4 regions of the Peribacillus sp. NPDC096447 genome follow, and region 1 is predicted to be linked to each of the others. Evidence: riboswitches for the same ligand, from Rfam matches in the RefSeq annotation. Region 1 holds a riboswitch; each other region holds the start of a gene.
The links. A riboswitch is a leader RNA that binds a small molecule or an ion and turns the genes downstream of it on or off. The one in region 1 is predicted to bind thiamine pyrophosphate.
Positions count from the first base shown of each region.

Region 2: another riboswitch for thiamine pyrophosphate. It lies ahead of thiC (phosphomethylpyrimidine synthase ThiC); the one in region 1 lies ahead of tenA (thiaminase II).
Region 3: another riboswitch for thiamine pyrophosphate. It lies ahead of ACIQZD_RS03980 (ABC transporter substrate-binding protein); the one in region 1 lies ahead of tenA (thiaminase II).
Region 4: another riboswitch for thiamine pyrophosphate. It lies ahead of tenA (thiaminase II); the one in region 1 lies ahead of tenA (thiaminase II).

Region 1 covers NZ_JBIWEV010000002.1:378,937-385,058, forward strand. Annotated here, with positions in the region: gene ACIQZD_RS08720 (GDSL-type esterase/lipase family protein) at 1-689, opposite strand, end outside; gene ACIQZD_RS08725 (GNAT family N-acetyltransferase) at 909-1,415, shown strand; gene ACIQZD_RS08730 (Spo0E family sporulation regulatory protein-aspartic acid phosphatase) at 1,484-1,678, opposite strand; gene ACIQZD_RS08735 (Fur-regulated basic protein FbpA) at 1,931-2,119, opposite strand; SAM riboswitch class I at 2,295-2,399, opposite strand; TPP riboswitch at 2,557-2,663, shown strand; gene tenA (thiaminase II) at 2,753-3,442, shown strand; gene thiW (energy coupling factor transporter S component ThiW) at 3,458-3,979, shown strand; gene thiD (bifunctional hydroxymethylpyrimidine kinase/phosphomethylpyrimidine kinase) at 3,948-4,754, shown strand; gene thiM (hydroxyethylthiazole kinase) at 4,751-5,566, shown strand; gene thiE (thiamine phosphate synthase) at 5,547-6,122, shown strand, end outside.
Region 2 covers NZ_JBIWEV010000001.1:1,340,543-1,346,664, reverse strand. Annotated here, with positions in the region: gene ACIQZD_RS06665 (histidine phosphatase family protein) at 1-141, shown strand, start outside; gene ACIQZD_RS06660 (HAD family hydrolase) at 277-1,065, shown strand; TPP riboswitch at 1,181-1,295, shown strand; gene thiC (phosphomethylpyrimidine synthase ThiC) at 1,431-3,212, shown strand; gene ACIQZD_RS06650 (DUF3231 family protein) at 3,504-4,013, opposite strand; gene ACIQZD_RS06645 (hypothetical protein) at 4,114-4,257, opposite strand; gene ACIQZD_RS06640 (spore coat protein) at 4,436-5,068, shown strand; gene ACIQZD_RS06635 (carboxymuconolactone decarboxylase family protein) at 5,126-5,491, opposite strand; gene ACIQZD_RS06630 (cytochrome c oxidase assembly protein) at 5,607-6,122, opposite strand, start outside.
Region 3 covers NZ_JBIWEV010000001.1:798,052-804,173, forward strand. Annotated here, with positions in the region: gene ACIQZD_RS03970 (ABC transporter permease) at 1-661, opposite strand, end outside; gene ACIQZD_RS03975 (thiamine-binding protein) at 658-942, opposite strand; gene ACIQZD_RS03980 (ABC transporter substrate-binding protein) at 954-1,949, opposite strand; TPP riboswitch at 2,084-2,193, opposite strand; gene ACIQZD_RS03985 (protein-glutamine gamma-glutamyltransferase) at 2,496-3,317, shown strand; gene rarD (EamA family transporter RarD) at 3,385-4,314, opposite strand; gene ACIQZD_RS03995 (amidohydrolase) at 4,395-5,996, opposite strand.
Region 4 covers NZ_JBIWEV010000003.1:261,672-267,793, reverse strand. Annotated here, with positions in the region: gene ACIQZD_RS12545 (2-keto-4-pentenoate hydratase) at 1-418, shown strand, start outside; gene ACIQZD_RS12540 (MFS transporter) at 444-1,805, shown strand; TPP riboswitch at 2,266-2,395, shown strand; gene tenA (thiaminase II) at 2,531-3,214, shown strand; gene ACIQZD_RS12530 (ECF transporter S component) at 3,229-3,813, shown strand; gene ACIQZD_RS12525 (ABC transporter ATP-binding protein) at 3,826-5,289, shown strand; gene ACIQZD_RS12520 (energy-coupling factor transporter transmembrane component T family protein) at 5,290-6,066, shown strand; gene tenI (thiazole tautomerase TenI) at 6,107-6,122, shown strand, end outside.

The sequences.
Region 1 (6,122 bases):
TAACTTTCCAAAACCCGATTCGCAATGAGCTGATACCCTTTTTCATTCGGATGTAACTTATCACTGAAATACTCTGTTTTCTTTTTACCTTCAAAAAGATCATTCGTAGGAATGAATAACATCCTTTTGTCTTTATCCGCTATTCCCTTTATTGACTGGTTATAATCGCGAATGTGCTTTTCAAGTTTTTGATTTCCTTTAATTGGGTTATATAGTCCCACTACCAGAATATCCGCTTTATCGTTTGCCTTTATCAGTGTTGACGTAATCTTTTTCAGATGGCTGATATACTCCCGTTTACCCTCATTGATTTTTCGATCACTGATTTTCTCCAAGTCCCCGCCGTTACTATTGATCAAGTCATTCGTTCCGATATAAACGATGAAAGTATCGGCTTCATCAAGTTTCGTTTTAATGCGGTAATCATCAAGCTGTTTCATCACCCCATCCGTTTCCTGGCCTTTTATACCGTAATTCCAAAAACTCACTTTTTGTTCCGATTCCGGATTATTCAATTCATCCTCCAGGCCTTCTATATATCCTTCCCCGTCCTTATCCCCTTTTCCATAGGTTAACGAATCTCCAAAAGCCATCACCCTTTGCACATCTTCCGACTCCGAGGCCTGAAATTCATATGCAGCAAAACATATAACCAGTACTATAATCAAAAAAACTGACAATTTTTTCATTTGGTTCTCCTCTGTCTTTTTACTAGAAGTATTTAATCCTTTACATACCCCAAAAACCTGCAGACTTAACATAAAAAAAGAATTGTCAGATAAAGAGTAAAGAGTGTATGATAATAAAAAACTTTCAATGGATTGGGTGTCATTCACCGTCCCTTAAACAAAAAACGGGATTACCCTTCATTCTGGAGATTGAATAAATGATAGTTAGGAGTTTAAATCATGGAAGAGCACATAGAGTTTATAGAGGCAGAACTATCTGATCTACCCAGAATTGTAGAAATATATAATTCGACAATTGCTTCAAGAATGGTCACGGCGGATACGGAACCTGTATCCGTCCAATCGAGGGTTAAATGGTTTGAGGAACATCATTCAGAAAGTAGACCGCTATATATCATTACTATAGAAGGGAAGACTGCTGGATGGATGAGCTTTCAATCCTTCTATGGCCGACCGGCATATAATTCCACTGCCGAAATCAGCATTTATATTGATGATTATTTCCGGGGAAAAGGAATTGGACAAATTTCGATCCAAAAGGCAATTGAATTGAGTCCAAAAATAGGTATTAAAACTTTATTGGGCTTCATTTTCGCCCACAATATACCAAGCCTTAAGCTTTTTTCCAAATTCGGGTTTGAAGAATGGGCACATTTACCTCAAGTTGCCGAGCTGGATGGCATTGAGCGGGATTTGATCATTCTTGGTAAACGTGTCGATATTTAATTTTATTCTTTAGAGCTATTGCCTTGAGCAGTAGCTTTTTCAAATTAATACAGGTCGATTTGGCTAATTTAAAAATACCTATATGCTTTTTGGAGGGAATAATATTCAGACTCTCTTTTTCTTGCTAACGCATTTAATAGTGTATCCAATTCTTGACTGGCTTGAACAGTTAGCAGACTTGTTAAGCCATAACTTGCTGCCAATTTGATCATTTCCTGTCTCTTTTCTTCTACCCTTTCTATAGTTACCTTACGGCAAGGCATATATGTCACCTCCCATTTATTCAATTTTTTTACACTTTCATCATAATGAAACTACTAGTTAAAATCAACTATTTTTCAGAAATAAAATGTGTTATTTTATAGGTTAAATGTGACAAAACACCTACTTCATTCTTTAATTATGTATATTTTATGTCATTTCCTATTAAACGCAAAAAAGCATCCACTAGTGTAGACTGTGAATGCTTACATCATATCCCTTATCCAAGAACCCAAAATATAGTCCATCGCTTACTATGTCATCCATTCAGAAGGTGACTCGTTATTAGGTCTATTTATAACAATCTTATATTCATCTTCAAGCACTTTTAATGGGGCATCATAAAGGTGCCTTTCATCAGAGGTTTTGTATACTCCATTGGCCAATAGCTCTTCAATGAGCTTTGCCTTCCTCTGTTCAATCCTCTTAAATAATTCTGCCATGTAAATGGCTCCTTTCCTAGTCATCCTAGAGCCTGCTTCTAGTTAGCTAACTTTATCAACTTATTTGATTTTCACCAAATTATATATACCTTTTCTATTATGTCACTAAACGTTATTTCCCAAAAATAAAAGCCCCTTCTAATTCAAGAAGAGGCTGACAGTATCCGTGCGGCTCTTCTTATCTTCCAAGCATATGCTTGTTGGATTTAGCACAGTTCCCAAAACGGGTCCGCTGCCGAGGTTTCTTTGGGCCAAGTCCCTCCACCTCTCTGGATAAGAATTCGATATATAAATGTTGTAGAAATGATTCTATCCTAATAATCATCAAAAGTCAATTACCTGGTTCTCCCTTTTTTCCTGGACATAAAGTGCTCCCTCTTCAAATACGGGTTGCATTTTCTTGTCTTTCTGATATGATGTCAGTAATTACATACAATTCACACCACTAGGGGAGTCTTTTTTTTAAGACTGAGATGGAAATAGTTCCGGACCCTTTGAACCTGAACCGGCTCATACCGGCGGAGGGAAGTGGATGATATCGTCCATTTACAGACTATATCCATCTACCCCGTTCCGTATTCAGGAGCGGGGTTTTTCATTATTAAGGGGAACCATTCTAAAGGAGGATGAACAATGGAGAATATTAAAACAGAAACATTCAGTGATAGACTTCATGCACGGGCAAAAGAGATTTGGAAAAGGAACCATTCACATCCCTTTGTCCAGGCAATTGGAAACGGTACGCTTTCTGAAAAGAAATTTGCCTATTACCTGAAGCAGGACTATATCTATCTCATGGATTATTCCAAGCTCTTTGCTTTAGGTGTCATCAAAGCTCATAACATCGAAACCATGGCAAAGTTTGCGAGTATTTTAAATGAAACCCTTCAAGTGGAAATGGATATCCATCGGCAGTATGCTTCCGAATTCGGGATCAGTTCCAAGGAATTGGAAGATACAGAACCTACTCCCACCACTCTAGCCTATACAGGTTACATGCTAAATGCAGCTCAGCATGGGACTTTGGCAGACTTGATCGCCTGTCTCCTGCCCTGCGCTTGGGATTATTATGAAATCGGTTTGCTATTAAAAGAACAAAATGGAGCAGCATTGGAAAACAATCGCTACGCAGATTGGATAAGGTCCTATTCATCACCTGAATTCGGGGAAGCACACAAGTGGCTGATCGCATTGTTGGAAGAATTGACGGAAGGCATGCCAGAAAAGGAACTTCTTAGATTAGAAAAGCACTTTTTGGTTACTTCCCGATATGAATATTTATTCTGGGATATGGTTCAAAATGAGCAGGATTGGCCGCTGTAGGTCGCAGACATGATGATGAATCCTATCAAGAAACTGACGTTGACTGCCATGATCACGGCTATAACGACGCTGACCAGTTCATTTATTTTCATCCCTGCAGGATTTGCAAAGGTCTTCCCTATTCAGCATCTGGCGAATGTCCTCACGGCCGTTCTATTGGGGCCTGCTTATGCTGTGACACAAGCTTTTTTAGTTTCCATCATTAGAAACATGTCTGGTACCGGTTCAATATTCGCCTTTCCCGGCAGCATGATCGGTGCACTTTTGGCTGCCATCCTTTATCGAAAAACACAAAGCTTAAAATTCGCCTGTTTAGGTGAAGTGATCGGGACCGGCATTCTCGGTTCCCTGGCCTGTTATCCACTTGCCATCCTCCTATTGGGGGAAAAAGCTGCTCTTTTTGGTTTTTTACCGGCTTTTATGCTCAGTTCATTCGCAGGTGCGATTTTAGCTTTCATATTACTTAAAATACTTCTAAAAAATAATTATATGAAGGGGTTTTTTTATGAAAACAGCATTAACCATCGCCGGCTCTGATTCAGGGGGCGGTGCTGGAATCCAAGCGGATTTAAAAACATTTTCTGCACATGGGGTCTTTGGAATGTCTGCCATAACAGCCGTAACCGCACAAAATACAATGGAAGTCCGTTCAGTACAGCCAATTGAAACAGCTATCATATCGGACCAAATTGCAGCTATATTTGAAGATATTCCTGTCGATGCAGTAAAAATAGGCATGCTTGGATCAAAAGAAATCGTGGAAACAGTCGCTGCGTCCCTTAAAACCTTCATGCCTGCCATCGTTATCCTTGACCCTGTCATGATTTCCAAAAGCGGCCACCATTTGCTCGACGAAAAGGCTGTCTCCGCCTTAAAAATGGATTTACTTCCGCTTGCAACACTTGTAACACCAAATGTACCGGAAGCGGAAGTACTTACTGGCTTGTCGATTCGGACGAAACAAGATTTCTACAGGGCATGCATTTCAATACAAGAAATGGGCCCCAAAGCCGTTTTACTTAAAGGGGGCCATGCAGCAGGAAATCCAAATGACCTTTTTTATGATGGGACTGACTTCCACTGGATCGAGGGAGAGCGCATACATACAAAAAACACTCATGGTACGGGCTGTACCCTATCATCCGCCATTACATCAAACCTGGCAAATGGACTGCCATTGCAAGAGTCGATCGAACAGGCCAAGACTTATATTTCCGAAGCGATACGCAATAGTTTTTCAATCGGTAAAGGTCATGGACCTGTCCATCATTTTCATTCATATTCAAAAAAAGAACGGAGTGACTTAATATGAAGGTTTCCGCAGCCGATTTATTCATGAAGGTAAAAGAAAGAAAACCACTCGTTCACCAAATCACCAACTTTGTTACGGTCAACGACTGTGCAAATGCCACCCTTGCCATCGGTGGTTCACCAGTGATGACATCGAGCCCAAGAGAAGTGGCGGATATGGTCAAATTAGCGGATGCATTGGTCCTGAATTTCGGTACGATCGATGATAAAGCCTTGGAAGCAATGGAGATTGCCGGTAAGACGGCAAATGACCTGGATATCCCGGTCATTTTGGACCCGGTGGGAGTTGGTGCCACCGCCTATCGAACAGAGCAAGTGAAAGAGCTCCTAAGTAAGGTTACTTTCCAAATCATTCGCGGAAATGCAAGTGAGATCCTTTCATTGATTGGTGGGGATACCGTTACTCGCGGGGTGGATTCGGAGGAGCTTGCGGTTAGCAATGCAGAGCTGGCTGTTCGAGCGGCAAATAAATTGAATTGCATCGTCGTGGTCAGCGGAGCGAAGGATGCGGTCAGCGATGGAAAACATACGTCCATCATCGATAACGGGAACCTCCTATTAACTAATGTTACAGGAACCGGTTGCATGTCCACTGCTCTTATCGGCACTTTTTCCGGAGTCACCGATGATTTCTATTCTGCGGCGATTGCCGGTATCTCAACCATGAGCATTTCAGGTGAACTAGCTGCCAAAAACCTTCAAAAGGATGAAGGAACAGGAACGTTTCGTGTGTGTTTAATCGATGCAATATCAAGAATGGATAAGGAAATCTGGATGCATGAGGTGAAAATAAATGAAGAAGTCCCAAATTGATTTAAGCCTGTATTTAGTTACGGAAGAGTCCCTGGCAATAGAAGAATTGACCAAAATCATTGCAGAATCGGTTTCAGGAGGAGTCTCGATCGTACAGCTTAGAGAGAAAAACAATTCCTCCCTCTCCTTTTATAATAAAGCTTCTGCATTAAAACAGTTATTGAACGAGCTGTCCATTCCCCTTATCATCAATGACCGGGTGGATATAGCACTTGCTGTTGCAGCGGATGGAATTCATATTGGGCAAGATGACCTTCCACTGCCTGTCGTCAAAAAAATGGTTCCTGAAGATATGATTGTCGGTGTATCTGTCTCCACTCTTGAAGAAGCTCTCGAAGCCGAACGAAATGGAGCGGACTATATCGGAGTCGGTTCCGTTTTCCCTACCAAGACCAAACGAGATGCCACCCTAATGGCAATTGAGGATCTGGGGGAAATTTGCCGCAGCGTATCCATTCCCGCAGTAGCCATCGGGGGTATCACTGCCGATAACATTTCCGCTCTTTCTGATAGCGGACTATCAGGTACCGCAGTCGTATCGGCCATCATGAATGCA
Region 2 (6,122 bases), on a different contig from region 1:
GCAAAGGGGGAAAGGGATGTTCTGATCGTGAGTCATGCCGCCCTCATGGTATATATAAGGAAAGAGCTGATCCGACGGGGGTTCACCGGTCCAAAATTCAAGATTGCCAGTAATGGAAAGCTGTATGTATTTGAAAGATGATAAGTGGATTAGGGTTTCCCAATAGAAAAGGTAAGTCATTTTCCGAATAGTTATTCTTTTTTTATCGGTTGTGGTTTATTATTGTAATAGTGTAATTTTTACGAATTCAATAATAGGGAAAGAGGGGTGGACATTTTGCTGAAGGCAGTTTTTTTTGATTTAGATGATACATTACTATGGGATCAGAAAAGTGTAAAAGAGGCTTTTGTGGCCACATGTGAAGTGGCCAAGGAGAAATATGATCTGAATGTCGACGAGTTTGAAGAAGCTGTGCGAAAGGAAGCGCGTGAGCTTTATTCTTCTTACGATACATATGCATTCACACAAATGATCGGAATCAACCCATTTGAGGGGCTATGGGGAAATTTTCAGGATGATCATGATGAATTCCGGAAGATGGCCGGGATTGCACCGGCTTATCGGAAAGAAGCGTGGACGAGAGGGTTATTGGCATTAGGGATCGATGACCCGGAATTTGGGATTGAACTGGCAGAACGTTTCCCTGCGGAGAGACGCAAAAAGCCATTTATCTATGAAGAAACATTCCGTGTTCTGGATGAATTAAAAGGGATGTATAAATTGCTATTGCTTACGAACGGATCTCCTGAGCTGCAAAATACCAAACTTGAAATTACTCCTGAACTGGTTCCTTATTTCGACCAAATCGTGATATCAGGTGCATTTGGAAGAGGTAAACCGGATGCCTCCATTTTTGAGCATGCTTTGGAAATCATGGAGCTTGATAAGGATGAAGTATTGATGGTCGGCGATAATTTAATGACCGATATCCTTGGAGCATCACGAGTAGGTATAAAGTCGGTTTGGATAAATCGCCATGATAAGGAACGGAATGAAGTGATTCCAACCTATGAAATCAAGCATTTAGAGGAGCTTTACCCAATCCTTGAGAGCCTGGGGAATTAATTAACAATCCTCTCCAAACAACAAATTTTGGAGAGTTGTAATGAAAATATTAGGTCTTTCAAATTATTTACAGAATGAAAAGGGTGATATATAGTTACCCTGTAATCAATTAAATTATTCAGACTAGGGGTGTCCAATAAAAGTTGGGCTGAGAGAGAAGCGCTTAATCTTCTTAACCCTCAGGACCTGATCTGGTTCATACCAGCGTGGGGAAGTTAGAATCTACTAAACAATGACTTTTCAATTGGTCATTTCTGTAGTCATACTAACGTTAGCCAGGTCTTAAATATGAGATCTGGCTTTTTCGTGCGAAATGGATTGGATTTTGTCCTTTTTAAATGAACTTAAAAAGGAGAAATGAAATCATGATGAGTAATTCTGTAAATGACATGAACGTTTCAATTATGTCCAGTTTTGCCGGGAGTAAAAAAGTGTATGTTGAGGGATCTAGACCCGATATTAAAGTACCTATGCGTGAAATTAAGCTAAGTCCGACTACAGGGTCATTCGGCGAAGAGGAAAATCCGCCTTTGCGAGTTTATGACACAAGCGGTTTTTATACGGATTCAGATTATCCCATTGATATTCGTAAAGGTCTTGCCCCGATTAGACGAAACTGGGTTCTGGAACGGGAGGATGTTGAAGAGTATGATGGCCGTGAAATAAAGCCTGAAGATAACGGGTATAAAAAAGTTGAGTCACAATCCAACGCCGAAATTTTTCCGGGATTGAAAAGAAAACCATTACGTGCAGTGAAAGGGCAAAACGTAACCCAGCTCCATTATGCCCGTAAAGGTATCATTACTCCAGAAATGGAGTTCATTTCGATCAGGGAAAATGTAGCCCCTGAGTTTGTAAGAGAAGAGGTAGCTAGCGGGCGGGCTATCATTCCGGCAAATATTAACCATCCTGAAAGTGAGCCAATGATCATCGGACGTAATTTTCATGTGAAAATAAATGCAAATATTGGGAATTCCGCTGTTAGTTCATCGATTGAAGCTGAAGTGGAGAAAATGACTTGGGCTACACGTTGGGGTGCAGACAACATAATGGATCTTTCCACAGGAAAGAATATTCACACGACCAGGGAATGGATTATCAGGAATTCACCTGTGCCAGTTGGGACGGTTCCGATATATCAAGCATTGGAAAAAGTGAATGGAGTCGCGGAAGATTTAAATTGGGAAGTTTTCCGGGATACATTAATCGAGCAGGCTGAGCAAGGTGTCGATTACTTCACCATACACGCCGGTGTGCTTTTGCGATACATTCCCATGACAGCAAAGCGAGTTACGGGAATCGTTTCCCGAGGGGGCTCCATCATGGCACAATGGTGCTTGGCGCACCACCAAGAAAGTTTTCTCTATACTCACTTTGAAGAGATTTGTGAAATAATGAAGGCGTATGATGTCTCTTTCTCTTTAGGTGACGGCCTCCGTCCGGGCTCCATTGCAGATGCAAACGATGAGGCTCAATTTGCTGAATTGGAAACACTTGGGGAACTGACGAAGATTGCTTGGAAGCACGATGTTCAAGTCATGGTGGAGGGACCCGGTCACGTACCGATGCATTTGATTAAAGAAAATATGGATAAGCAGCTGGAGGTCTGTCAAGAAGCACCATTCTATACCCTGGGACCATTGACAACGGATATAGCTCCTGGATACGATCATATCACTTCTGCGATTGGTGCTGCCATGATTGGATGGTTTGGAACGGCCATGCTTTGTTATGTGACACCGAAAGAGCATCTGGGACTTCCGAATAAAGAGGATGTTCGTGTAGGGGTCATTACTTATAAAATTGCAGCCCACGCAGCTGATCTTGCTAAAGGCCATCCCCAGGCACGAAAACGGGATGATGCCCTTTCGAAGGCTAGATTCGAATTTCGTTGGAGAGATCAATTCAATCTTTCCCTCGATCCTGAAAGGGCAGTTGAATATCACGATGAAACACTTCCGGCAGAGGGTGCCAAAACAGCCCATTTCTGTTCAATGTGCGGACCAAAATTCTGTAGTATGAGGATTTCTCAAGACATCCGTGATTTGGCGAAGGAAAAGGGTCTGGGTTTTGAGTCGGTAATCGATGAAGGTCTTAAAGAAAAAGCGAATGAATTTAGGAAAACGGACGGCGAAATCTATCTATGATTCCGACGAGAGGGAGAATTCGATGAATCGGGTAATCCAAATAAAAGTTGAAATGAAACAGTTGGAAACTCAATTGGAACAGCTGAAAAGGGAACTGAACATTTTTCGAGAGAATTGTAATCATGAATTTGTAAAAACTGATTATAGTCAACAATGCACAAAGTGCCACTTAATCGAAAGTCTGCAATGGTAATGATTCCTTAATCGTCCTTTCATTATCGGAATTAATCCCTTAATCATGTTGGGCATCCAATCACGATGTCAACATGATTAGGGGATATTTCATTATATTTACATACTTGTTTTATTAATATGAAGAGGAGGAGGGACAAGCCAGCCTTTTTCCTTATTCAATCTTAGGAAGTCAGCACCCAATGCAGCTTTATTCGTATGGAATTGTGCGAACATCTGTGCAATATCTTCTCGGATGCATTGACCCATGATTTGGCTGCAAGCAACTAATCCTGCATTAATATCGATTGATACTGAAGCAGAGATTTCAGGATCTTGAAGACGTGCCCCGACTGGAATATCCTCCAAATTAGCTTTAGGCCTTTCAGGTGGTGATGGAGGCAGTCCTACGTTATTTTCTTTTAATAATGATTCAAGTTGGTCATGTTCCTGTTTCCCTTGATTGATCACTTCAACAAGTAATTTATGCAGGTCCTTGTCGCCAGTATGATTAAGCATAGTTTGATGACTGGCAATCAGCCCTTTTGTAGTTGTTAGAAATGCCCATGTTCCAAACACCTCTCCGTAATGCATAGGCTCTTCTTTCGGATTTCCGCTTAAAATTCCCATAACCATCCTCCTTGAAATTCACTATTTAACGCATTTAAGTTACCCTGAATTCATCCAAGTATGCATCAAAGATGTTTGAATGTTAGAGGGCTTTTAATGCTTAACCTTTTATTCCTTGTAGCCATTCTTGATAACATTCATCACAGAGCATTTCATTTCTATCCGTGTCAGTAACTTGAAACGTTACGACATGGATTTTTTTTTCTTCCGTGTCATCACTACAATAGAAGCATTGATGTGTCATTGGAAATCCTCCCAAACATATAAAGTGTTTATAGTTTAAAACGCCACGTTTTTTTTATACAGAAAACATGATGTAGCAGCTTATTGGTCTTCTTGGAAGAGTTTAGATTGAATAATCCAGTTGGGGTTTAACATACTAAACTTGTTCGCATCATTGATAAAACGAGGAGGGAAATACAATGCAAAACCAATATCAACAAGGTCAAGTACACCAGAACATGCAGACGGGTGCCATTCCCCCACAAATGAATCACGGTGGTCACGAAGTATTCGATGTACATGAAGTGTTGTCGGGAACGATTGGTACTTTAAACACGTATACTCTTTTGCGTCAGCATATCCAGGATCAGGAATTACTTGATATTCTGGATCGTCAATATCAGTTCATCCAAGATGAATATAATATTTCACTGGAGTGCTTCCAATCGGGCCAGGATCCTTCTAAACGGACTCAGAGCTACAAAATGAATCAAGGTAACGATTTTATATATGGATTGACACCAACTCAGCCAAAGAAACCTTTGCAATCCGTATCGGAAATTACGGATGAATGCATTTCAGGTTTGATGCTTGGAGCTGTTAAGTCTGCAGCATCCATGAAAGCGATGGCAGCGCTTGAAATAACGAATCCGGTGGTTCGCCGCGTATTTGCAGATTCCGTTCCGAACTGCATTGAAATGGCATATGAGATTTCGATATATCAAAACAAACATCATTACTATCAAGTTCCGCAGCTTGCACAGCAGGATATGCAGCAAATGTTGAATTCATATGCTCCCGCACAAGGAAATAACAACAACATGAGTCATTAAAAGCATTTGTCAAGTACAGAAAGAAGGGATAGGACTATTTGTCCTATCCCTTCTTTCTTACTGTTTCATCTGATTTATATCTTGGATGCATTCCTGGACGAGGGTTACAGCCTGACTCATGGCGGCTCCTCCGCCGAATGCTGCGGTCACACCAATTGCTTCAAGAATTTCCTGTTCGGAACAGCCTTGATCAAGACATCCTTTTGTATGGTAGATAATACAGTATTCATCTTGTGAATATAAGCTTATTCCTAATGCAATAAGCTGTTTTTCTTTCTGGGATAATTGACCTTCTTTAAAGCACTCTTCCGTAAACGAATTGAATTTCTCTGCGAGAACAGGCATTTTATGCGTAAAGGCACCGATTCCAGCTTTATAATCACGAAGAGCATTTTCAGTAGAATTGTTAGCTTCAAATTCCATTTTCCATTCAGCTCCATCCTAAATTTTTTTTTTCATCAAAAATTAGTATGAGCTAAATGTTGGACGATTAAACAGAAACATAGGAGTTTAACTAAGTAATATGTAACCGTCCTTCCTACAAGGCAAGTGATTCCTTGGGCCGGGTGGCTTTGAACCATTGATAGCAAAGGATGCAAATAAGTGCAACGTCAATGGCATCACCGGCATAGTACATTAACATTCCTCCATTTTCCGCTTGTTCCTTTGTGACTCCGCTTGGAGGATGGGCAAAAATATACTTAGAAAGGATATCATGGCCGGCCAGTGAAATTGTAAATACGACAGCACGAAACATGAAGCTGAATCTGTGGGGCGTCGGGTCCATATAAATCATAGACGCAGTGAATAGATAGCCCGCTATGAACACGTGAAAATGCACTAATGCATGTAGAAGGGCATTATGATGCATCAACCCATATAACTCAGTCGTATAAAGTATCCAAAGCCCCCCAATATTAAGCACAGAGGCAGTGATTGGATTGCTTATAATGCGCAGCGGCCAACTTTTCAACACCTTTGAAAGGCGTCTTGCTGATTGTACATCAAGTGTTCGCAGTGCAAGAGTAATAGGTGCAGCAAACACTAGTAGGAT
Region 3 (6,122 bases), on a different contig from region 1:
ACACCCGGTCTGTCCTGAACGCAGAGGACGCGAGCGTCATATAAACACCAATCCCCGATTTTGCCCCGAGCCACTCTGAAATAACCGCACCCATTACACTATAGGTGGCCGAAATTTTCAGGCCGGAGAAAATGAACGGGATTGAGTGAGGAAATTCCAGCTTCCAAAATAACTGGTTTTTTCCAGCTCCCATCATCTTGAAATAATGCTTAAGTTCGTATGGTGTCTGGCGAAAACCGTCCAATGATGCAACCGCAACCGGAAAAAAACATACAAGCGAAATCACTATTAACTTAGGCAGCATGCCAAAGCCAAACCAGATCACCAAAAGCGGGGCCAAAACTATGATAGGTATATTTTGTGATAGTATGAGCAGAGGATAAACCGCGTCCTTCACACCTTGAAATAGGTGTAGGATTGCTGCGATCAATAAGCCGATGCAGCTTCCAATAAAAAAACCCGACAACGCAAGCTCAGTTGTCGATATAAGGTGTCCGTAAAGATTGCGCGACGACTCAATTCCTTCAATGAAAATGGCCGATGGAGCGGGAAGCAGCCATTCTTCAACCTTCAATAAGACTGTCACTGACTCCCAAACTATCAGCAACAATAATAAAAGAAAGAAGGGAGCCCCCTTCTTCCAAATTCCCCTTCCGATCATGCCCGATATTTCTCCGTTAACGTATCCATCGTAATCCCGCTTGGCTGATATAATATTTTCACTTGCGAAATGACATTCGGCGATCCTATTTCAATCATTCTTACATTCATTTTTTCTATCACGGCAAAAAGTTCGGAAAGCTCGCCCTCCATTGTCGTTTCAAGCGGGTGAACCTCATACTTGACACCAGATTCTTCAATGATCTTGATTGCTTCATCGACCATAGGGATGACATTTTCCCCTTTAGGAATAATTTGTATACTAATTAATGAATTGGCCATTGTATTTCCTCCTATTTTGGTAAAAATTCATTGGTAAATGCCTTTTCAGGATCGAAATCACCTTCAAGAAGTTTGTTTTCAGTCATCCAATCACTGTAATTCTTCCAGATTTCCAGTTTTTGTTCACCCCAACGCGGAGCATCATCCTGATACTTGGCTGCAAGCCACTCCTGGCTTTTCTTAACTAGTTTTGCATCAAGATCCGGCGCAGACTTAATTAACATGTCTGCTGCATCAGCAGGATTCTTAATCGCAAACTGGTACCCTTTCGATGCTGCATGAACGAATGCTTTAACAGTTTCGGGATCTTCTTTTATCATCTTTTCATTTGTAGTCAAAACAGGCGTATAGTAATCAAGCTTATCAGAGTATTCGGTTAAGTAAACCATATTAAGCTTTTCATTTCGCAACTCAGCCTCAATGCCTGTCCATCCATAATAAATCCAGGCAAAATCTATATCCCTTTTAACCGAAGTGAAAAAGTCCATGTCTCCTGTATTGACTATATCCACTTTATTTACATCCGCATTTTCTTTTTTCATTAGTGAATCAATAATGGCCTTTTCAACCGGAGACCCCCAGCCACCATACGTTTTCCCTTCAAAATCCTTGGGAGTTTTTATATTCTTTGCCTCAGGGGAAGCGAATCCAGAGGTATTATGCTGGATGACGGCAGCAACCGAAACAATTGGCACGCCCTGCACGCGGGCCTGTGTTATGCCCTCCTGGTAGCTCACGCCAAATTCAGATTTTCCTGAAGCGACAAGCTTATCCGCTCCAGCTTCACCTGGCATGATAATTTCCACATCAAGACCTTGCTCTTTAAAATAACCTTTTTCCTTGGCAACATACAATCCTGTATGGTTTGTATTCGGTGTCCAATCGAGAACGACCGATACCTTTTTTAATTCTTCATTTTTGGATGCTTCTTCTTTTTCATTAGTTCCGCCTGCACCACATCCAGCCAAAAGGAACAACGAAGTTAACAGTGGTAAGAATTTATTCAAGTTATTATCCTCCTATACATCATATAAGATCCATATGCCGGAACCATAATGGGACTCCAGGGTCTATTCAAATACTGGATAAAAAAGCAAAAAACGCCCGAAGATGAATTCGGACGTTAACATACAAAACAGAAAATCAGTAATAATATGTTCCCTCCGCTGGCATCATCCAGATCAGGTTCAAAGAGTCAGCATCTAAAGGATGCAATCTCAGCCAGCAGTACTGGCCCCCCTACATTTCTCGCACATATGAACTTTTCTCTCTCATTATATCAATTCATAGGGAAAAGGGAATACTAATTTGCTTCTTCTCACTAATTGGAAAGGTATTCCTTGCTCTTAAGGATATCTAGCAAAACATCTTTAGGAACGAAAATCATTGAAAGCAAGGTAATTCTGCCTCTTACCATTCCAATCATTCTTGGATGCAACGGTGGCAAATAGTCATTTCTTTGCAGGCGTTCATATAATGAGCATTACATGTAGACATTTATGTTTACTGGTTTTATAAACCGTTAATTTAATAAGCAAAAGGTGGATATGATCATGATAAAGATTAATCACAAATGGTTAGATGTCAGTCAAATCCAACCAGGAATAGCATCTGCTAAATCACTTGAAATTCTCCAATGTTTGGCGGGAGATTCTAACGTTCTTGAATACCGGAACTTTGGTGAGTTTAATTTCGATATGCAGCTGAGGCACCGAGTCATTGAGGCAGCTATTGCGTTGGATAAGAGTGATGCAGAATTTTCCACACTTGAGGAATCGCAATCCAATGAACAATATTGGCGCCTTTCAAAGGGTGGCACCTTTACTCTTCAGCCAGGGATTTTCCCTCATGCTGCACTTCTGGACATTTTCATGAATGGAAGGCTTTATGCTTTCGAATGCGGGACAGCAATAGTCGTCACTTTTTTAAAGGCGATTTTGGATTTAATCGGACCTAGGAATTTCGACTATCTTTTTTCAAACCTTTTTTTATATGACTGGCGCCCTCCAGAGAATATGGCTCTTAATATTCATCAAGGAAGGGATTATTCACCAGGCGATTGCGTTTACTTCATTAACCCTGATCACGACAAGTCAACTCCTGAATGGCAAGGTGAAAATGCCATATTATTAGGGAGAAACCTCTTTTATGGCCACGGGATCGGGATTACCACTTCACAGGGAATCATCAATGAATTAAATAGCAATAGAAAGCCGTACGCCACCATATCAGCATTCCTGACAACGCATATCATTTTCCTGGATAGTTCCTTCTATAGACAATTCCAACTAAATAGAGCAAAGCCCGAACACTGTCCTGTCAGCCTTTCCAATTGTATTGTTTCTGAAATAGGTTCGAAGATATACCTTTCATGACCTTTCTGTTTTATATACCGGCGTAAAAAAATGCTTGGGGAGAGATCTCCCAAGCATTTTTTCTTATTCATGCACCAATATTCCCTTTGCCTTTAAGCCTGCGGGCATTGGCCTGACCCCATTTCGTTATGGATAGTGTATAAACCGCCAAGGCTGACCATATGAACAAAAAGGCTAAAAGATGTGCTTTGGTAAAACTTTCATGATAGATGAATACCCCGATCAATAAAGATAAGGTCGGAGCGATATACTGAAAAATGCCAAGCATCGATAACGGGATTTTCTCCGCCCCTTTTGCAAAATATAAAAGAGGCAAGGCCGTGACAATCCCGCCGCCCACCAACAGCAAGCTTGTGCTTCCTTCTGTAAAGAATTGCATTTCTGATCGGTTCATCAAGTATATCAGGTAACCCAGGGCCAGAGGCGTTACCATCATCGTTTCGAGCGTCAGCCCGATCGCCGCTTCGGCCTTGATCATTTTTTTTGCCAGACCGTATAATCCAAAGGTCATGGCCAAAACAAGAGAAATCCACGGGATCGTGCCAAAATGAATGCCCAGGATCAAGACTCCGATTCCTGCAAGCAGGAACGAAATGATTTGGGCCCCGCTCAATTTTTCTTTTAAGACTATCACTCCCAATAGTACACTGACTAGCGGATTGATATAATATCCAAGGCTCGTGTCGAGGATCCGTCCTGAGTTAACGGCCCAGATGAACACTCCCCAATTAGCTGTAACAAGCAGTGACGCCGTAAGTAATGCCGCAAAGAGTTTGGGATTTCCCATTATGTTTTTGACATAGACAAGAAACGACTGCCATTTTTTCATGAACATCAATAAAACCAGCATGAACACGAAAGACCATAATACCCTCTGAGCTAAAATTTCTATTGCACCGACCCCCTGAAGGAACTTCCAGTAAATCGGCACGACTCCCCACATCATGTAAGAAAGGGCTGCATAGATCGCCCCTTCTTTTTGTTCATCCACGTTCATAACCTGCCTTCTTTCCATTTACATTCCTTTTATCTAATTCCATCTCACAATTTTGTATTTCCATTTCTTTTTTGCAACTGTTATTTTTTATCATACATGATTTTGTCATCGATGACCGTCATGACCGCCTCAGCTTTTAGGAGGTCATCCGGCGCAACAGCAAAGACATCCAGATTAAACACGGTAAAATCGGCATCGTACCCTTTAATGATTACACCACGTCGTTTTTCCTGGCCAATTGCCGCAGCACTCCCTTTTGTATACAGTGCAAAGGCTTCGTAAACGGAAAGCCTTTCACCCAGGCCATATACGGTATGGTCCTCACTATTGATTTTCATCCTTGTGACAGCTGCATGAATGCCCAAAATTGGATTTAATGGCTCAATGGGTGCATCCGACCCTCCCGCACAAATGATGCCCAAATTCAAATAGGTTTTCCAGGCATAGGAGGATTTCAACAGATTGGCTGGAACCTTTTCTTCCACCCACGGAAAATCGGACGGGACGAAGCCCGGTTGGATATCAAAGATTAACGGCAGCTTTGCCGCCCGCTGCAACAGCTCTGGCCGGACGATCTGCGCATGGATGAGCCGGTCCCTCTGTCCCTCTTGCGGGGGGAGGGCCTCAATTGCATTCAAGACATATTCAAAAGCGAGATCGCCAATCGCATGGACAGCAATCGGCATTCCGGCATCCCTTGCTTTTTTCACCAATTCCTGAAGCTCGTTTTCAGTGAATATCGCGACTCCATTCGTATTCTTTTGATCTACATAAGGCTCGCTCAAAAGGGCTGTGCGTCCGCCTAAGGAGCCATCCGTAAATATCTTCATGCTGTCGAATTTAATATATCGCGTACCTTTCTGATAGCCGCCGCCTGCTGCCAGCATTTCTTCAAACGCTTCGTGATGGACGAGTAAATTGGCGCGGAAGGCCATTTCCCGGTCCTCGATCACCGATTTAAACGCCTGATATGTCGGCATGAAGCCATTGTAATAATAGAGGTCCTCAGTATGTCCCCCAGTCAAACCTAGCTTATATGCGTCTTCTATGGCCTCTGTGAGCGCGTTTTCGATATATTCTTGATCAATGCCCGGAAGACTGTCTAAAATTAGGTTTTGTGCCTGACTTTCTTTAAATAAACCATTTAAACGTCCGTCCGGATAACGGCAGATCACCCCGCCTGAAGGTTCTTTGATATCTTCTTTAATTTCCGCTTCCAAAAGGGCACGGGAATTGACCACCAGGGCATGACGGCAGATCCTTTTCAATACGATGGGATGTTCTGTCGATATAACATCAAGCTCATCCCGTAATATCAATTCAGGACTCGGCCATTCGTTTTCATTCCACCCTTCGGCAACAATCCACTTTCCAGCCGGGGTCTTTGAGCACTTTTCCTTCAAGGATTTCATGATGGACTGCCTGCTATCCATCAAGGAGAGGTCTAAACGAAGCAGCCTTTCACCATGCCCGACCAAATGAAGGTGACTATCCACTAACCCTGGCAGCATCGTTTGTCCTTTTAAGTCGATTTCCCTGGAAATATTGCCGGCATATTCATTTTTCAAATAATCCTGGCTGCCAGTATCAACAATTACCCCCTTTTCAGTGAAGACTGCCTCCACTTGATCGTTTTCTTTAACCATCGTATAAATCGACCCATTGAACCATAACGTTCCCATTCCGGCTTTACACTCCTTATTAAATGATTGTTACTGTGCAGATATGCAGTAAGTGTACCATCTCATATCATGAATTCCCATATTTATGCTTTTAACCTATCCCCTATGTAAAAAAAAACGCCAGCC
Region 4 (6,122 bases), on a different contig from region 1:
GAAAGATGTCTGGCCGGCTGTAGAATGTGTATTTCTTGCTCTGGAAGTTATTGATAGCCGTTATAAAAATTTTTCTTTTACACTTACCGATGTAGTAGCGGATAACGCATCCTCAGCAAAAATCCTGCTTAGCAATCAAGCTTATTCACCGTATCACACGGACTGGGCTCAAGCAGAAGTTACGCTTTATCAAAATGGTGAAATGCAAAAGAGGGGTCGCGGTGAAGCTGTGCTCGATCACCCGATTCATTCAATTGTGGAACTTGTAAAAATGATTAGCCGGGAAGGACTTTCCATTCAGGCTGGAATGATTGTTTTAGTAGGCGGAATTACAGATGCCGTATCCATACAGGCAAGTGATGAAATAATAGCAGATTACGGTGAACTAGGGAAACTGACATTACATGTTATAGCGTGAAATATGGCAAAGAGGAGGGAATTAATTGCGTGAAGTCAATGCTTCGGAAGTTGTAGGTAATAGTAGATTTGGCCGTTTTCATATAATGGTCTTCATGTGGTGTTTGTTCGCAATTACCTTCGATGGATTTGATATAGCCATGTACGGAGTAGGTTTGCCTTTGATGATGGAGGAATGGAACTTGACGCCAGTCGAAGCTGGCGGAATAGCAAGTTACTCATTGTTCGGAATGATGGTGGGGGCACTCATTTTTGCACCTCTGGCGGATAAAATAGGGAGAAAAAAAGTGCTTGCCATTTGTATATGTCTATTCAGTGTTTTTACATTACTTTCAAGTTTTGCCCCGCATCCTGCCTTTTTCTCGGTTATGCGATTTATAGCAGCCTTGGGAATGGGAGGATTAATGCCAAACGTCATCTCCTTAATGGCGGAATACTCACCCAAAAAGAATAAGGTGCTCATTGTAACCGCTATGTACTGCGGTTATTCTATCGGAAGCATACTCGCTTCTTTAATTGGAATGTATGTGATGGAACAAATGAGTTGGAGGGTTTTGTATTGGATAGGGGCGCTTCCCTTGCTGGCACTGCCATTCTTCATGAAGCAATTTCCTGAATCGCTTTCCTATTATGTTATTCGAAAACAAGGAGATAAGCTAGCTGGAATCCTGAATCGCATTGACCCAGACGGCGACTATAAAGAGTCGGATGATTATGAGTTTGCCAAAGTCCAAGAAAGGGCAAAGGGCTTTCCAGTCAAGAAACTCTTTGAAAATAAGCGTACTCTTAGCACATTTGCGTTTTGGGTAGCTGCCTTTAATTGTTTACTTATGGTATACGGACTCAATACATGGTTACCCAAAATCATGCAGCAGTCCGGATACGGCCTTTCATCCAGTTTATCTTTCAATCTTATATCGGGAATAGGACAAATTGGCGGATCGATAATTGGAGGGTACTTAGTTGGGAAAATAGGCCATAGAAGAGTACTTTTATCCCTCTGTGCCATGGGTACTGTTTGTTTTGTCATATTAGGTTTGACCTCAAATGAAGTAGCATTATATATTCTGATCGCTTTTGGAGGTGCCTGTACAGTCGGCACGATGAATTTGGCCAATACGTATATATCCGAGTATTATCCGCGGGAGATAAGGTCCACCGGGATAGGTTGGGCCTTGGCTTTTGGTAGAATGGGAGCGATTGTTGCCCCAACATTAATAGGATTACTGCTGGCTGCAAACTATTCACCACAAAATGCATTCATGGCCTTCACGGTTCCGAGCATAATGGCTGCCTTGGCGTTACTCGTTGTGAAAGAGAGGTATGGCAGCTATGATAAACTACAGGTTGAGGGAAATATAAAACTAAAAGCAACGTCGAATGTATAATATTGTTTTTTAGTAGATGGCCTATATGTCAGCGGACAGTCATGCAACTGTTCCCTGACATATAGGCCATTTTTTAGAGAATAATAGAATTCACGAGTAAAACAGCTAAATTCACGAGTAAACCAGTTGAATTCACGAGTAAAACACCTAAATTCACGAGTAAACCGGCCAAACTCATAACTAAAGCGGCTAAACTCATTAGTAAAGCAGCAGAAATCCCAAGTAAACATCAATTTCACGAGTAAACCGGCCAAACTCACGAGTAAAGTAGCTAAATTCACGAGTGAATTACGTATTGAACATCATTGATTAAAGTGCCGTTAAACGCCGGGTAAATGGGGGTTTATGCAAGATTGAAAGGTTAGTAACCCTAAATCATTAAGTTGAAAACTTTCCGTAATACGTTTGACAATTGGATTTATCGTGTTAATATAAAGGCAAATGAAATTTGATATACAATTTGTACCACTAGGGGTGCTTTATAGGTGAAAGTTGATTTTTACCGCAGAAGCTGAGATTAAAGTATGACTTTAAGACCCTTAGAACCTGATCTGGTTTATACCAGCGTAGGGAAGTGGGGTCTGGAACAATACGTTTCTGTATTATTTCAAGTACAACCACTTTCTTTACGTTTAAGAAAGTGGTTTTTTGTTTGCAAAAAAAGGGGTGATAAAAGGTTTTTTTCCGTAACATTTCTTGAAAAATATAAGTTGGAGGTAATGGACATGAAGTTTTCAGAGGAAATTCGTCAGGAAGCTGATCATATTTGGGAAGCTAGTTTTAATCACCCGTTTGTTGCAGGAATAGGTGATGGCACATTGCCATTGGAGAGTTTTCGTTTTTATGTCATGCAAGATGCCTATTATTTATCTCATTTTGCTAGAGTTCAAGCTTTAGGGGCAGTCAAAGCTACAGATTTACATACAACAAGCAGGCTTGCCGGCCATGCACAAGGAACATATGAAGCGGAGTTGAAGCTTCATGAGAATTTTTCCGAGAGATTAGGCATCACAAAAGAAGAACGGGATAATTTCAAACCTGCCCCGACTGCTTATGCTTATACTTCCCATATGTATCGTGCGGCATATTCGGGACATTTAGGAGATGTTATTGCAGCTATCTTGCCGTGTTACTGGCTGTATTATGAAATAGGTGAAAGACTGCAAGGATGCATGCCGGAAGAGCCGATTTATCAAGAATGGATAGCGGCTTACGGAGGAGAGTGGTTCCGCACTTTGGTGGAAGAACAAATTGCGAGGCTTGATGAGATTGCTGAAAAAGTGACAGACGAAGATAAGGAAAGAATGAAAGAGCATTTTATCCTCAGCAGCCAATATGAATACTCATTTTGGGAAATGGCTTATCGTTTAGAGACATGGCCTGTACATAAGGAAACTCTAGAAGTATAAAGGGGAATGAAACAATGAAAAAAGGATTGAAATTAACGGACATATTGGTCACGATCGTGATTGCGGTAGCATTTGGAATCGTTTATATTCTTTGGGGTTCGATTTATTATTCCGTTAAACCGTTAGGATTACATCTGGATCAACTTATTTATGGAATGTGGTTTATAGCTGGCCCCGTCGCCTTTTTAATTTTACGGAAACCGGGTGTGGCACTTTTGGCGGAGATAGCTGCAGCTTCCGGGGAGTTCTTTCTTGGTTCACCATGGGGGCTGACCGTACTGTTATATGGGGTGGTACAAGGTTTGTTCGCGGAACTGGTGTTCATGGCGTTCAAATATAAAAAATTCAATTTGCCGGTGGCCGTTTTAGCTGCGATAGCTTCCTGCCTGGCATCAGTTATCATGGATTTTGCATACGGGGAAATAGGTGCGCTTTCAACTTGGAATCTATCGCTATTCATGATAGCGAGGTTTGTGGGTTCCATATTCTTTGCAGGTGTGACCGCTTATTATCTAGTTAAAGTCCTGGAAGCAACAGGAGTAACTAATCTTGTGCGTCCGGTTTCAAATAAAGATTATGCAGAACTGGATCAAAAGTAGAGGTTGAGGGCCATGGAACCAATCGTTTCTGTTGAAAAGTTAAGAATGAAATTTCCCGGTGATGAATCTTTGATATTCAAGGACCTATCACTATCGTTTGATCAAGGAGAAAAAGTGCTATTGTTAGGACCGTCAGGATGTGGTAAGTCGACTCTTTTACAAGTGTTAAGCGGATTGATTCCGAATTCCATCGAAGTACCGATGAAAACGGAGAAATTGAAATGCCCTTCTTCATGGGGGTATGTTTTTCAAGATCCTGATAGTCAGTTTTGCATGCCATTTGCCGATGAGGAAATTGCCTTCGTCCTTGAGAATCTTTCCGTCCCTAAAGAAGAAATGAAAGAGAAGATTCAAAATCATTTCCGTAAAGTAGGATTGAACCTAGGCCATACAAGTATTGAAACATTATCAGGCGGGATGAAACAGCGTCTGGCAATCGCTTCAGTATTGGCCCTTGAACCAGAAGTGATATTTTTAGATGAACCAACCGCCATGCTTGATCCGGAAGGAACGGTAGAAATCTGGGAATTGTTGAAGGAAGTCGGACGAGACAAAACGGTTATTATCGTCGAGCACAAAATTGACCATGTTTTAGAATTCATCGAACGAATCGTGCTTTTTAACGATGATGGTCAAATCATAGCTGATGGTCCAAGAGACACCATTCTTTCACTGTATAAAAATGAAATGAAAGAACATGGAATTTGGTTCCCAGGTGTTTGGGATGAATATATACAGAAGTATGCACCGATTCGGGAACACCCATTTACAGATGATTCACCTCTTATGGATGTACAAGGCTTTAGCGGTTTTCGGAATAAAGAGGAAAAAATCAAGGTTGAAGAGCTGAAGGTACATTCAGGTGAATGGATTGTAATCAGGGGTGAAAATGGCGCGGGGAAGAGTACACTTTTGCATGCACTGATGCAGTTCATAAAAACGAATGGTAAGTATGAATTATTGGGAACACCCATTAAAAAGGTGAAAAATCCAACGGATCATATGACGTTTGTCTTTCAAAATCCTGAGTTTCAGTTCGTTGCAAATACTGTATATGAAGAGATTGCTTATTCATTGAGAATAGATAAAAGGCCGCAACAAGAAATAGATGAGAGAGTCCGCTCATTGCTTAAAGTGTTCCGCCTGGAGGCACATCGGGATAAACATCCGTTTCAATTATCAATGGGTCAAAAGCGTCGCTTAAGCGTAGCCGCCTCAATCGTAATAGACAAAAAAATCATTCTCCTGGATGAGCCAACCTTTGGCCAAGATTCGAAAAATACCTTTGCATTACTGGAATGGTTTGAGGAATATCGAAGACGCGGAATAACAGTGATCATGGTAACTCATGACGATCATATTTCAAAAAACTTTGCAACCAGGATCTGGACGGTTAAGGACGGAAACGTAATTAGTGATGAAAACTTTGCGCAATCAGGATTTGTGGATGCCAAAGTTAAAAGGAGTGTCATGTAGATGAATGTTTCAAATGCAGAAACATGGCTCCATAGAATTAATCCAAGCCTTAAACTTGGTGTACTGATTGTGTTATGCATCGTGGCGTTATTCATTCATGACCTGAATTATATGATGAATATCACCATTGGCGTATTACTTTTATTTTTGTTTTTTACCGGGCATTCGATAAAACGCATCTTACTTTTGTCGATTCCCTTTTGTTTCATTTTTATATCCACCTCTTCTGCAATGATATTATTCGGGCAAGGTGAGACGCTTTGGTTTGAGTGGGGCCTTATTTCGATTACGGAAGAAAGTTTCATGAGGGGATTACTGGTAGGCTTTCGAGCTTTGTTCTTTGCGATCCTTGGTTTAACTTTTTCCTTAACGACGAGACCAGTGAACTTGTTTTATTCGTTAATGCAGCAAGTTAAGCTTAAACCGAAATATGCCTATAGTTTCATGGCGGCATTAAGGCTGATTCCCATCATGATGGAGGAGTTCCAAACGATACGAAACGCGATGAAGGTACGCGGCTTCGAAAGGGGAAAAGGGATAAAAGCGTTATATTTTAAAATGAAAGCCTATTCCATCCCGTTGTTATCCGGAAGCATCAGACGTGCTCACCGAATCGCGGTTGCGATGGAAGCAAAGCGATTTACAGACACACGGGATCGAACATTCTATTATGAATTTGGGTTTTCAAAAAAGGACCATGGTTTCATTCTGTATTTTATCATCCTCTTGTTGGCCGGCTTTTATCTGTCGATTCAATTCCCGTTAGTTTCTATTTGATTTTATGAGATTGTAACTTTACTTGTTAGGAGTCCTTAGTATGAATGCACATGAAT